4 regions of the Bacillus sp. 5RYD7K genome follow, and region 4 is predicted to be linked to each of the others. Evidence: riboswitches for the same ligand, from Rfam matches in the RefSeq annotation. Region 4 holds a riboswitch; each other region holds the start of a gene.
What was found. Region 4 has a riboswitch for S-adenosylmethionine ahead of ACQE26_RS18285 (bifunctional homocysteine S-methyltransferase/methylenetetrahydrofolate reductase). Riboswitches for the same ligand answer to the same signal wherever they lie in the genome.
Positions count from the first base shown of each region.

Region 1: it holds a riboswitch for S-adenosylmethionine, as region 4 does, so the genes downstream of both, ACQE26_RS14375 (2-hydroxyacid dehydrogenase) here and ACQE26_RS18285 (bifunctional homocysteine S-methyltransferase/methylenetetrahydrofolate reductase) in region 4, are expected to answer to the same signal.
Region 2: it holds a riboswitch for S-adenosylmethionine, as region 4 does, so the genes downstream of both, metK (methionine adenosyltransferase) here and ACQE26_RS18285 (bifunctional homocysteine S-methyltransferase/methylenetetrahydrofolate reductase) in region 4, are expected to answer to the same signal.
Region 3: it holds a riboswitch for S-adenosylmethionine, as region 4 does, so the genes downstream of both, mtnK (S-methyl-5-thioribose kinase) here and ACQE26_RS18285 (bifunctional homocysteine S-methyltransferase/methylenetetrahydrofolate reductase) in region 4, are expected to answer to the same signal.

Region 1 covers NZ_CP191200.1:2,811,008-2,814,214, reverse strand. Annotated here, with positions in the region: gene ACQE26_RS14380 (FGGY-family carbohydrate kinase) at 1-376, opposite strand, end outside; gene ACQE26_RS14375 (2-hydroxyacid dehydrogenase) at 395-1,396, opposite strand; SAM riboswitch class I at 1,518-1,610, opposite strand; gene ACQE26_RS14370 (molybdopterin oxidoreductase family protein) at 1,757-3,207, shown strand, end outside.
Region 2 covers NZ_CP191200.1:1,875,285-1,878,491, forward strand. Annotated here, with positions in the region: gene pckA (phosphoenolpyruvate carboxykinase (ATP)) at 1-1,061, opposite strand, end outside; SAM riboswitch class I at 1,259-1,397, shown strand; gene metK (methionine adenosyltransferase) at 1,567-2,769, shown strand; gene asnB (asparagine synthase (glutamine-hydrolyzing)) at 2,913-3,207, shown strand, end outside.
Region 3 covers NZ_CP191200.1:3,504,179-3,507,385, forward strand. Annotated here, with positions in the region: gene ACQE26_RS16985 (pyridoxal phosphate-dependent aminotransferase) at 1-313, opposite strand, end outside; gene ACQE26_RS16990 (carbon-nitrogen family hydrolase) at 406-1,185, shown strand; SAM riboswitch class I at 1,278-1,432, shown strand; gene mtnK (S-methyl-5-thioribose kinase) at 1,543-2,727, shown strand; gene mtnA (S-methyl-5-thioribose-1-phosphate isomerase) at 2,734-3,207, shown strand, end outside.
Region 4 covers NZ_CP191200.1:3,730,530-3,733,736, forward strand. Annotated here, with positions in the region: gene ACQE26_RS18275 (CvfB family protein) at 1-654, opposite strand, end outside; gene ACQE26_RS18280 (YajQ family cyclic di-GMP-binding protein) at 754-1,245, shown strand; SAM riboswitch class I at 1,346-1,467, shown strand; gene ACQE26_RS18285 (bifunctional homocysteine S-methyltransferase/methylenetetrahydrofolate reductase) at 1,557-3,207, shown strand, end outside.

The DNA.
Region 1 (3,207 bases), 920 kb from region 4:
GTCCGGCGCGCTGATGTACTTCTTCTTTTAACTCGATCTCTCCCTCCCATTCGCGCCCTCTATTATCAATGTTGGGCAGACCGAGAAACGCCTTTTTATCTTTATTAATCAGAACAATTCCCTGCCTCTGGCTTGTTGAGGTGATTCCGATTAATGTAATATGTGGGCTTTTGGCAATAACCTTCCTTGCCATAGCGCTGATTTGCTTCCATAACCCTTCCGGTGAGAAATATCGTCCGTCCGGATAAAGCGGATCCGTCACATATTCAATGTCTTCCCTTTCCAATGCTGTCACATCGCCGCCGGCAGTCACAACCGCGACTCGCGCATTCCCAGTCCCGATGTCAAATACAAGGTAGCCTTTTTGTTCAGCCATTACAGCCTCCTCCTTTTTCTATCCTTCCATCTCAAGTTCTCTTTTGTTATAAAGTTCACGTATTGAGCAGGTTTGATCTTGTTTCCATTTGAAAAGCGCTTCATTTAAAATCTTCACATGATGATCCTCCACTTCAAATGTTGCGCCCGCTAAATGGGGAGTCGCTAACACATTCGGCAAAGAGATCAATTCATAATCAGAAGATTCAGGCGGTTCGTGATAAAACACGTCAAGGATCGCTCCCTTAATCCGCCGTTCTTTCAGCACCCGCAGCAGCTCTTTTCTGTCTGTAACCGCCGCTCTTGATGTATTGACAAAAACAGCTTCTTGCTTCATCAATTGAAAATGCCGGGCGCCGATCAGGCCGATGGTTTCATCGGTGCGCGGCAAATGAACGGAGACAATATCACTTTCAGAAAATACCCGTTCAATCGTCGTTTTTTCATACTCCCGGTTCTCATGATTGACAAAGGGGTCATAGTACAGCACCTTGCAGTCAAAAGCCGTCAACAGCCGGGCGATTCTCTGTCCGACAGCTCCGAAACCGATCAGGCCGACTGTTTTCCCCGTCAGCTCATTTCCCCTGAATTTGACGTAAGCCTGCAAATAATCACCATTCCACTTCCCGTCCTTCAGCCACTGATGAGAAGAATACGTGTGGCGCAAAAACGAAATGACATTTCCGATAAACATTTCAGCAACAGCCTGGGCATTGCGGGCCGGTGTATAGAAGACAGGGATATTTCTTTTAGTCGCCGCCGTGATATCCACATTAGACGGCATCCCTCTGCAGACGCCGATAAAAGCGGAATCCGGCAATATATCAATCACTCGCTCTGATACCTCATCAAGTTCGGTAATAAGCCCCGACGCGTTTGTCTCTTGAATCATCCAGATTAATTCATCTTCCCGATAGGCCCGGCCGTGCTTCTTCCACGGCAGGTGCACAGTCCGCCCGAACAGATCTGTCAGCTCCTTCAGCCCCTCGTCGTGATAGGGTGCGGTAATTAAAACCGTCATGGTGCAAAACATCCTTTTCACATAAATTTTTTCACAAAAAAATCTCTTTCCCCGAAGAAGGAAAGAGATTCATATACCGTCTTTATCCGCTTGAAGCGCACAAATATGTATAGACCATTCTTTCCTATCTTTCAAGCATACGCTTGCTGGAATTGGCACAATAAATGTTGCCGAGGTTTCATAGGGCCAGTCCCTCCACCTCTCTTGATAGAAAATAAAATGATGAAATTGTCAGGCTTTTAAAAGAATAAACTCATCATAGATAAGTCTTTCCGTGATGTCAACACTTTTTTTCTGAATTGACGATCTATTTCGAAATGTTATAATGCTTACAATATAAAAAAAGAGGAGAAATGGGCTATGAATTCTGCTGCAAAACAGCCAAACGGGGTCTTTAAATCGGTGTGCTCACTGGACTGTCCCGATCAATGCGGCTTACTTGTGACAAAAAAGGACGGAAAAATCGTTAACATTCAGGGAGACCCGGATCACCCCGTCACATCAGGGAATATTTGCAACAAAGTCAGACACATGGCTGAGCGCATTTATGATGAAAAACGTTTAACCGTCCCGTTAAAACGGATCGGCGAAAAAGGTGAAGCCGTGTTTACGCCTATTTCATGGGACGAAGCAATCAATACGATCAGTGCGCGCTGGAAAGAGCTTATTGCCGAAGAAGGAGCGGAAAGCATTCTCCCGTACAGCTTTTACGGTAATATGGGAAAACTGGCGGCAGAGGGAATGGACCGCCGTTTTTTTCACCGACTTGGGGCGAGCCAGCTCGAACGGACGATCTGCAGCAAAGCCGGATCTGAGGGCTATAACTATACAATGGGAGAAGGCGCGGGTACTGACCCGGAAGAGACCATACATGCAAAGCTCTTTATTTTTTGGGGAATCAATGCCGTCAGCACGAATATGCATCAGGTCATGATTGCTCAAAAAGCCCGGAAAAAAGGAGCTAAGATTGTCGTTATCGATGTACATAAGAACCAAACAGGCCGGCTTGCCGATTGGTTTATTCCCATTCGCCCCGGCACAGATGCCGCACTCGCTCTCGGTATCATGCATGTTTTATTTGCCGAGAACCTTCACGATGAAGCATTTCTCACAGAATACACCGAAGGCAGTGAAGAATTAAAAGCGCATGTCAAACAGTATGATCCGGAAACGGTTTCTGTTATGACAGGCGTTAAAGCAGACGATATCAGACGCCTTGCGAGAATGTACGGGGAAACCTCCCCTTCCCTTATCAGAATCGGAAACGGCATTCAGCACCATGACAATGGCGGTATGATCGTCCGCACCGTCGCCTGCCTTCCGGCTGTGACAGGACAGTGGCTCCGCACCGGGGGAGGCGCAATCAAGCACAACAGCGCGGTATTAAACTATAACAGACAAGCGCTCCAGCGGCCTGATCTGCTTTACGGCAGGAAGCCAAGATCATTTAACATGAACAGGCTCGGAAGCGTTCTTTTAGAAACAAAACCGCCCGTGCGCTCCTTGTTTATTTACGGAACCAATCCCGCGGTAGTTGCGCCGGAAGCGAATAAAGTCAGAAAAGGCCTGCAGCGGGACGATTTATTTACAGTCGTTCACGATCTGTTTTTAACGGAAACCGCCAAATATGCGGATATCGTTCTCCCTGCTGCATCTGCTTTTGAAAACACGGATTTTTACACGTCTTACTGGCACCATTTTATTCAGCTGCAAAAACCGGTGATCGAACCATATGGGGACAGCAAATCGAATACGGAAGTGTTCCGTTTGCTTGCCGGGGCGATGGGCTTTACCGAGCAGGAGCTTCAGGA
Region 2 (3,207 bases), 1.9 Mb from region 4:
GGGAGCACCCCGAACGCGTCCGCCGTTAAAAAGACGATCGCCTGCGGATGGCCGGCAATGCTCGGCTGCACGATATTGCCGATCATCTCAATCGGATACGCGGCTCTTGTGTTTTCCGTGTAGAAGGAATTGTCGTAATCCGCCTCACCCGTTTTTTCATCAAGCACAACATTCTCAAGAACAGACCCGAAGCGGATCGCACGAAAAATCTGCGGTTCTTTTTCCTCGCTCAGGTTGATACATTTAGCATAACATCCGCCTTCAATGTTAAACACGCCGGAGTCTGACCAGCCGTGCTCGTCATCGCCGATCAGTTTCCGGTCCGCATCGGCTGAAAGCGTCGTTTTCCCCGTGCCGGAAAGACCGAAAAACAAGGCGACATCACCTTTTTCACCGACGTTGGCTGAGCAGTGCATCGGCAGAATATCTTGCTGCGGAAGAAGGAAGTTCATAATGGAGAAAATTGATTTTTTCATTTCTCCGGCGTATTCGGTGCCGCCGATTAAAATGACGCGCTTTTCGAAAGAGACAATGATAAATGTTTCCGAATGCGTGCCGTCCGTCTCCGGATCCGCTTTAAAATGCGGAGCTGAGAGAATGGTAAACGGCTGTGCTTCCGGATCCCTTTCAGCCGTCTCCGGTCTGATAAACAGCTGGCGCGCGAACAGGTTGTGCCATGCAAATTCATTTACGACTGTAATCGGCAGTCTGTATTTTTCATCTGCGCCTGCGAATCCTTCAAAAACAAACAGTTCATCTCTCTGTTTTAAGTAGCTGACGACTTTGGCGTACAGCTTTTCAAACGCCTCTTCAGAAATGGACTGGTTCACCGCGCCCCAATCAATTTGATTTTCTGTGCTTTTTTCACGAACGATAAATTTATCTTTAGGTGATCGCCCCGTATATGCACCGGTAGTGGCACGTACGGCGCCCGTAGATGTCAGTGTGCCTTCATTTCGGGTGATCACTTTTTCGGTAAGTTTTGGCGCCGATAAATTATGATGCACATTTGGACTTGCGAGTAATGCTTGAAGATCTGCAGTTAAATCAACTAATTTCATAAAACCCTTCCTTTGCCGGTTTATTTTTATTTCGCTGAATGTGTAATTAGTATAACACATATATAAAAATAGTCTATACTGTTTATTATTTTTTGTTTGTGTTTTTCCATTGCTTCCCGAAATAAAGGCGCGTAATCGCTTTAATTCATATTGACACTTTCCGCCCTTTTACGATAAGATATTTCATTGAGCGGATACTCTTATCCCGAGCTGGCGGAGGGACAGGCCCGATGAAGCCCAGCAACCGGTTTCTCTGTAAAAAAGCAGGTGAATACACTGTGGGAAACCAAGGTGCTAACCTGATGCAAGGTTTAATATTTCCTTGAGCGATAAGAGTGAAAGGCACACAGACCAAACCCTTTCCTCGAGTGGAAAAGGTTTTTTTATTTCATAAAATATGCCAATTAACATTCTCTGATATAGTATGACATTGTATTAAGAGGGAGCGAGTTCCGTATCATATGAGAAGGTCTTTCAAAAGATCTTTTTTCAGGAGGAAAAGTGAATGAGTAAAAACCGTCGATTATTTACATCTGAATCTGTTACCGAGGGTCATCCGGATAAAATCTGTGACCAAATTTCTGACAGCATCTTAGATGAGATTTTAAAAAAAGACCCGAACGCGCGCGTAGCCTGTGAAACATCTGTAACGACAGGCCTTGTGCTGGTAAGCGGAGAGATTACAACATCAACATACGTTGACATTCCGAAAACAGTCCGTGAAACGATTAAAGAAATCGGCTACACACGGGCAAAATACGGATTTGATGCGGAGACTTGCGCTGTTTTAACATCAATTGATGAACAGTCTGCGGATATCGCGATGGGTGTCGATCAGGCTCTTGAAGCGCGTGAAGGCACAATGAGCGATGCTGAAATCGAAGCTATCGGAGCAGGTGACCAAGGTCTGATGTTCGGTTATGCGTGTAACGAAACGAAAGAGCTTATGCCGCTTCCGATCTCTTTGGCGCATAAATTGGCCCGCCGTTTGAGCGAAGTCCGCAAAGAAGACATTCTTCCGTACCTTCGCCCTGACGGAAAAACGCAAGTTACCGTTGAATATGATGAAAACAACAAGCCGGTCCGCATCGACGCGATCGTCATCTCAACTCAGCACCATCCGGAAATTACGCTTGAGCAGATTCAGCGCAATCTGAAAGAGCATGTCATTAACCCTGTCGTGCCAGAGGAACTGATTGATGACGAAACAAAATACTTCATCAACCCTACGGGACGTTTCGTAATCGGCGGTCCTCAAGGCGATGCGGGACTTACCGGCCGTAAAATCATCGTTGACACATACGGCGGATATGCACGCCACGGCGGCGGTGCATTCTCCGGTAAGGATGCGACGAAAGTAGACCGTTCAGCGGCTTACGCTGCGAGATACGTAGCGAAAAACATCGTGGCTGCAGGACTTGCTGATTCTTGTGAAGTGCAGCTTGCATACGCAATCGGCGTGGCACAGCCTGTATCTATTTCCATCAATACATTTGATACAGGAAAAGCTTCTGAAGAGAAACTGATCGAAGTCGTACGGAATAACTTCGACCTGAGACCTGCCGGCATTATTAAAATGCTTGATTTGCGCCGTCCGATCTATAAGCAGACTGCCGCTTACGGCCACTTCGGACGTCACGATGTGGATCTTCCTTGGGAGCGTACTGACAAGGCGGATGCGCTTCGCAAAGAAGCACTAGGAGAATAATTTTATAGCCGCTTATTTAAGCGGCTTTCCCTTTTTGCAGATGCTGCCATGCTTATTTTTTACATAGCGTGAAACCAATGGCGTAACAAAGCGTCTATAAAAAGGGGGTCCAATTAGAAAATTACACTTATGGAGGCTATACTATGTGTGGATTTGTCGGTGTTTTTAATAAGCATCCATTAACTCAAACCGCAGATCAAGAAGAGCTAATCAAACAAATGAACCAAATGATCGTTCACCGCGGTCCTGACAGCGATGGGTATTATCATGATGAGCACGTCGGATTCGGCTTCAGACGGCTCAGTATTATTGACGTAGAAAACGGCGGACAGCCTTTATCATATGAAGATGAGAAATATTGGATCATTTTTAACGGCGAAATCTATAACTACATTGAATTGAGAGAAGAGCTTGAAGCGAAAGGCTACACTTTCAATA
Region 3 (3,207 bases), 230 kb from region 4:
CCTTGCCTCCGAACAGCACGGCTACTTCCGTTTCCGGATCAAGCGTCACCCCATACTCCCTTTCATAAAATTCAGCCGCGGCTTTTTTGAAGCTGTAAGCGCCCCGGAATGATGAGTATTTATGATTTTCCGGCCTTTCGACGGCGCGCTTCATTTCTTCAACGATATGCTGAGGCGTCGGCTGATCGGGGTTTCCCTGTCCTAAATTGATGATGTCTTTGCCTTCTTTCAGCTTTTGATTGACCTTTTGCACCAAAGATGCAAAAAATTGTTCCGGCAGCTGTTTGAGTACATCTGAGACTTCAAAGTTCATATTTTCACCTTCTAAAAATGTCTTGAAATGATAGTCCATCATCATATATGGTTAAATAAAAAAAGTAAAGAGAAACTTGAGGTGTATAAAAAATGAAATGGACCGTTTCCTGTTTGCAATTTGATATTTCATACGGAAATCCTTCAGAAAACTTCAAAAAAGCAGAAACTTTAATCGAGCAAGAAAGCCGCCATGCTGATGTCATCGTGCTTCCTGAGCTGTGGACGACCGGCTATGATCTCACACGGCTTGACCAGCTGGCGGATGAAAACGGCAAAGTTTCGGAACAATGGCTTAAAAAAACGGCCAAAGCATACAACGTACACCTCGTTGCCGGATCTTTTGCGGTCAAAGAAGGCGAAAACGTCTATAACACTATGTACATCGCAGATAACAGCGGGCAGATCGTGAAGCGGTATCAGAAAGCCCATTTGTTTCAGCTGATGGACGAACATCTGCATTTGGCGGCAGGAAACAGTGACGGTTCCTTTGAGCTTGACGGTGTCAAGTGCGCCGGGCTGATCTGCTATGATATCCGGTTCCCCGAATGGATCAGGAAGCATACGTCCCAAGGAGCGAATGTCCTGTTTATCTCTGCGGAATGGCCTCTGCCCCGCCTCGATCATTGGCGGAGTCTGCTTGTCGCCAGAGCCATTGAAAACCAATGTTTTGTCGCGGCCTCTAACTGCACGGGGTCAAATCCCGATAATGAATTTGCCGGCCACAGCCTGATTATTGACCCGTGGGGCCGGATTTTAGCCGAAGGAGATCAGACGGAAGGCGCAGTCCGGGCGGAAATCGATGTTTCAGAAAGCGCGTCCGTACGCGAGACCATCCCGGTATTCAAAGATTTGCGGCGTGATTTATATTAATTTTCAAAAAAATGTTGACAAGAATATCCGGCACCTGCTAATATTTTCATCAACTGATTAATCCGAATTGTGATACAAATCAATATATTTTTCTCTTATCGAGAGTTGGGCGAGGGATTGGCCTTTTGACCCCAACAGCAACCGACCGTAATTCCATTGTGAAATGGGGCGCGTACATTTTGCGCCGAGACGATTGTCTCATAGGGCACGGTGCTAATTCCATCAGATGTTATCTGAGAGATAAGAGGCGGACTGCACTGTTTCGGCCTCCTTCTCTTTCAGAGAAGGAGGCTTTTTTTTCGGGCGTATTCTCCGTCACGATCTCTTACTGCCACTACATAATTGGAGGGTAAATCCATGTCTGCAACTAAAACAAGTCTTTATGAACAATTAACGGAAAGCTCCGCCGCAGCGTTAGCTGTGAAGCTCGGCTTATTTCAAAGCAAAAGCACTCTCACATGCCGTGAAATCGGTGACGGCAATTTAAATTACGTCTTTCACGTTTTCGATAAAGAAAACAAAAAGGGACTGATTATCAAACAGGCGATTCCTTATGCGAAAATCGTCGGGGAAAGCTGGCCGCTTACGATTGACCGGGCGAGAATCGAAAGCAGCGCCCTCATCCGCCAGGGCGAACACGTGCCCCATCTCGTTCCGGCCGTTTACTATTCCGATACTGAAATGGCGGTCACGGTAATGGAAGACCTTTCGCATCTGAAGATCTCAAGAAAAGGACTGATGGAAGGAAAACATTATCCGAATTTATCAGCCCATATCGGTGAGTTTCTGGGAAAAACGCTCTTTTACTCATCCGATTATGCGCTTGATGCGAAAGTAAAACAGCAGCTCGCAAAGCAGTTTACAAATCCCGAACTTTGCAATATTACAGAAAGGCTTGTGTTTACAGAACCGTTTTTCGACCATGAAACAAACGATTTTGAAGAGGAGCTGCGCCCATACGCAGAAAAAATTTGGAACAATTCCCGGCTGAAAGAAGGCGCTGATGAATTGAAAGCCGTCTTTCTGAATTCCGCGGAAACATTGGTTCACGGCGATCTGCATACGGGAAGCATCTTTGCCGATGAACATGAAACAAAGGTCATTGATCCCGAGTTTGCTTTCTTCGGACCGATCGGCTTTGACATCGGCCAATTTATCGCAAATCTGCTGTTAAACGCCCTCAGCCGGGACGGTGACGACAGACAGCCGTTATATGACCACACCGCCGCCGTATGGGACACATTTGTAGAAACATTCAGTGAAGCATGGGAGAAAGACTGCCTGCCTTCCTGCAGACACCTGCTGGAAGATACACTGAAAAACGCGTTTGAGGAAGCGGTCGGTTTTGCGGGATGCGAACTGATCCGGCGCACGATCGGGCTCGCCCATGTGGCTGACTTGGATGAAATCACTCCGTTTGATAAACGAATTGAACGGAAGAAGCTGGCGCTTGAAATCGGCGCCTATTATATCGAAAACAGAAAAGAACTGAAGCATATCACTGAGGTTCTGGATCAATTTAAGCTCCGTGTAAAGGAATGATGCAGCATGACAAATGAATTTGCCATCCCCCGTTCCGTGGAATGGAAAGAAACACACATCCGCATTTTAAATCAGCAAAAGCTCCCTGATGTCACTGAGTATGCGGATCTTGAAACAAAGGAAGATGTATTCGACGCGATTGTCACACTGAAAGTAAGGGGCGCTCCGGCCATCGGTATAACTGCGGCGTTCGGACTCGCGCTTGCCGCCAAATCGTTTGAAACCCGCGATCTTTCTGATTTCCGCCGTCAGCTCGCCGATGTCAAAGCATATTTAAACAGCTCAAGACCGACTGCCGTCAATCTCGCTTGGGCGCTTGACAGACTGACGGATTCCATCAGGAATGCAATCTCAATCAATGAAGCGAAGACAACACTCGTTCATGAAGCCATTCAAATTCAGATTGAAGATGAAGAAACATGCCGGATGATCGGCCAAAATGCGCTGCACCTTTTTAAAAAAGGCGACCAGATCATGACC
Region 4 (3,207 bases):
TTCTTTCACCTCGATGACACGCCCTGTCACGCGGCTGCCGAGTCTCGGCTCTTCCTTTCTTTCTGAAGGGTGAATAAACGCGCGGATGCCTTCATCTGTAATCATAAAAGAGCCAGATGCGATCAGTCTGTACACCGTGCCCGTCAGGTTTTGATTCATGACGTCTTCCTCTGCGTCCGTAAATAATTCACTGATGATATCCTCAGGCGCCGGCTTGGCAAACATGCGCCCGCGGCTTGTCACCTTCAGCATGCAATACAGTCTGTCGCCTTTTTGCGGCCAGACGGATTTGTACGGAGGCAGGTGCTCCGTTGCGACAAGCGCGTCTTTTGACAGACCGACGTCGACGAATACGCCCATATCTTCCACAGCGTCCGTCACTTCCACCCATCCGTAATCATAAAAGCTGATGAGCGGCTTTTTCATCGTCGCCGCAAGCCTTTCCTGATGGTCGACGTAAATAAACACGTCCACTTCATCTCTGTCTTCGATATCTTCCGTGATTTCACTGTTATGTAAAAGAACCGTATCCTCGCCGTCCGTTAAAAAATAACCGAAATCGGTCTGGTGATCTATACTAAGCGTGAGCTGCTGCCCTGGTTTCATGTTATCGTCCTTCCTGCTTCGCCCGTCAGAGGCTGATGTTTTTCTCATTTTTTCCAATTCGCACAAATTCATGCTTTGTGCTGTTGGACATTTCTCTTTATTCTACTATAATCAACACATAAGTGAAATGTTATAGGAGGTTTTCTCATGGCAAAAGAAAGTTCTTTTGATATTGTATCCAAAGTTGAATTTCCTGAAGTGCAGAATGCGATTCAGATGACGCTGAAAGAAATCGGCACGCGCTATGACTTTAAAGGATCTAAAAGCGATGTGACTTTAGAAAAGGAAGAACTTGTTCTGATTTCTGATGATGAGTTTAAATTGAATCAGCTCAAGGATGTGCTGAGCGGCAAGCTGATTAAACGGGACGTGCCGACGAAAAACATTGAATACGGCAAAATCGAAAATGCATCGGGAGGCACGGTGCGCCAGCGCGCGAAGCTTGTACAGGGCATTGATAAAGACAACGCCAAAAAAATCAACGCGGTGATTAAAAACTCCGGCTTGAAGGTTAAGTCGCAGATTCAGGACGACCAAGTGCGCGTCACCGGAAAAAATAAAGATGATCTGCAGCAGATTATTGCAGCTGTCCGCGGAGCAGACCTGCCGATTGACGTTCAATTTATTAATTTCAGATAAATTATGTGATTCCTATTGATTATTGTCTCTATTTTCGGTAAATTTGGAGAAAGGGATTTTCACAGTTAAGTTTTGGAAACCCATGACAATTACATGAACGTTCTTATCAAGAGAAGCCGAGGGACTGGCCCGACGACGCTTCAGCAACCGGTGTAGTGGTTTACCCAAACCATGACCAAGGTGCTAAATCCAGCAAGCTAAAAACAGCTTGGAAGATAAGAAGAGAGACAAATGATTACAAAGTCTTCTTCTTAAGAAGACTTTTTTTATTTCTCTTTTTTCCTTGCTGAATGTGATGAAGGAGGCAAACAATGGGACTATTACAAGACTTAGAAGAACGGATTTTAATCGGAGACGGCGCGATGGGCACTCTCCTCTACTCCTACGGCATTGACAGATGTTTTGAGGAACTGAATGTATCTAAGCCCGATGAGATCAAGCGGATACATAAGGCATACGTGGAAGCAGGTGCAGACATCATCCAGACGAACACGTACGGCGCGAATTTTATTAAGCTCTCCAGATACGGCCTTGAGGATGAAACGAAAAAAATCAATCAGGAAGCGGTCAAAATCGCGCGCGCTTCCTCAGACGGCGCTTATGTATTGGGAACGATGGGCGGCATCCGCACCTTTAACAAAAACGCCTACAGCCTTGAAGAGATTAAACGCAGCTTTCGGGAGCAGCTTTATTTATTGCTGCACGAAGAGCCGGACGGCCTGCTTTTGGAAACATACTATGATTTAGAAGAGGCGCGCGAAGTGCTGAAGATCGCCAGAAAAGAAACGGAACTTCCGATCATGCTGAACGTATCCATGCACGAACAGGGCGTGCTTCAGGACGGAACGCCGCTTCGGGAAGCTCTCAGGTCAATTGCCGATCTCGGCGCTGATATAACGGGAATCAATTGCCGGCTCGGCCCGTACCACATGATTGAAGCGCTCACCGAAGTGCCGATTTTCCGTGACGCTTATTTATCGGTCTATCCGAACAGCAGCCTTCCGTCCTTAGAAGAAGGCCGGCTTGTTTATGATACGGACGATGCCTATTTCCGGGAAAGCGCCGTACAATTCCGCACTCAGGGCGCTCGCATAATCGGCGGCTGCTGCGGCACGACGCCCAACCATATCAGAGCCATGGCTGAAGCGGTCCGCGGACTTTCACCGGTCACTGATAAAGAAGTGAAAATCAGGCGGGAAGAAGAAGTCATCTCAGTCCGGGATGAACGGACCGAGCCGGGTTTAAACGAAATCGCCGCGCAAAAACGGTCAATTATCGTAGAGCTTGACCCGCCAAAAAAATTGAATTTTGACAAATTTCTGCAAGCGGCGGCAGAATTAAAGGAAACCGGCATAGAAGCACTGACGCTCGCCGACAATTCATTGGCGACACCGCGGATCAGCAATGCCGCCTGCGGTTCATTGCTGAAAGAGCGCCTTGATATCCGTTCTCTCGTCCATATTACATGCAGAGACCGCAACATCATCGGCCTTCAGTCACATTTAATGGGGCTGGATACGCTCGGGCTCACCGACATTTTAGCCATCACCGGCGATCCTTCAAAAATCGGCGACTTTCCGGGGGCTACCTCCGTCTATGATTTAACGTCCTTTGACTTGATCAGGCTGATTAAACAATTCAACGAGGGTATTTCTTTATCGGGGAAACCGCTCGGCAAGAAAACAAACTTTTCCGTAGCCGGGGCGTTTAACCCGAATGTCCGTCATTTGGATAAGGCCGTAAAACGGCTGGAGAAAAAAATCGAGTGCGGCGCTGACTACTTCGTGTCCCAGCCTGTGTATTCGGAGCAGCAGCTCATTGACATTCATCATGAAACAAAACATCTCAATACACCGGTGTATATCGGAATCATGCCGTTAACGAGCAGCCGCAATGCAGAGTTCATTCATCATGAAATCCCGGGCATTAAGCTGTCTGACAGCATCCGCGAAAAAATGGCGC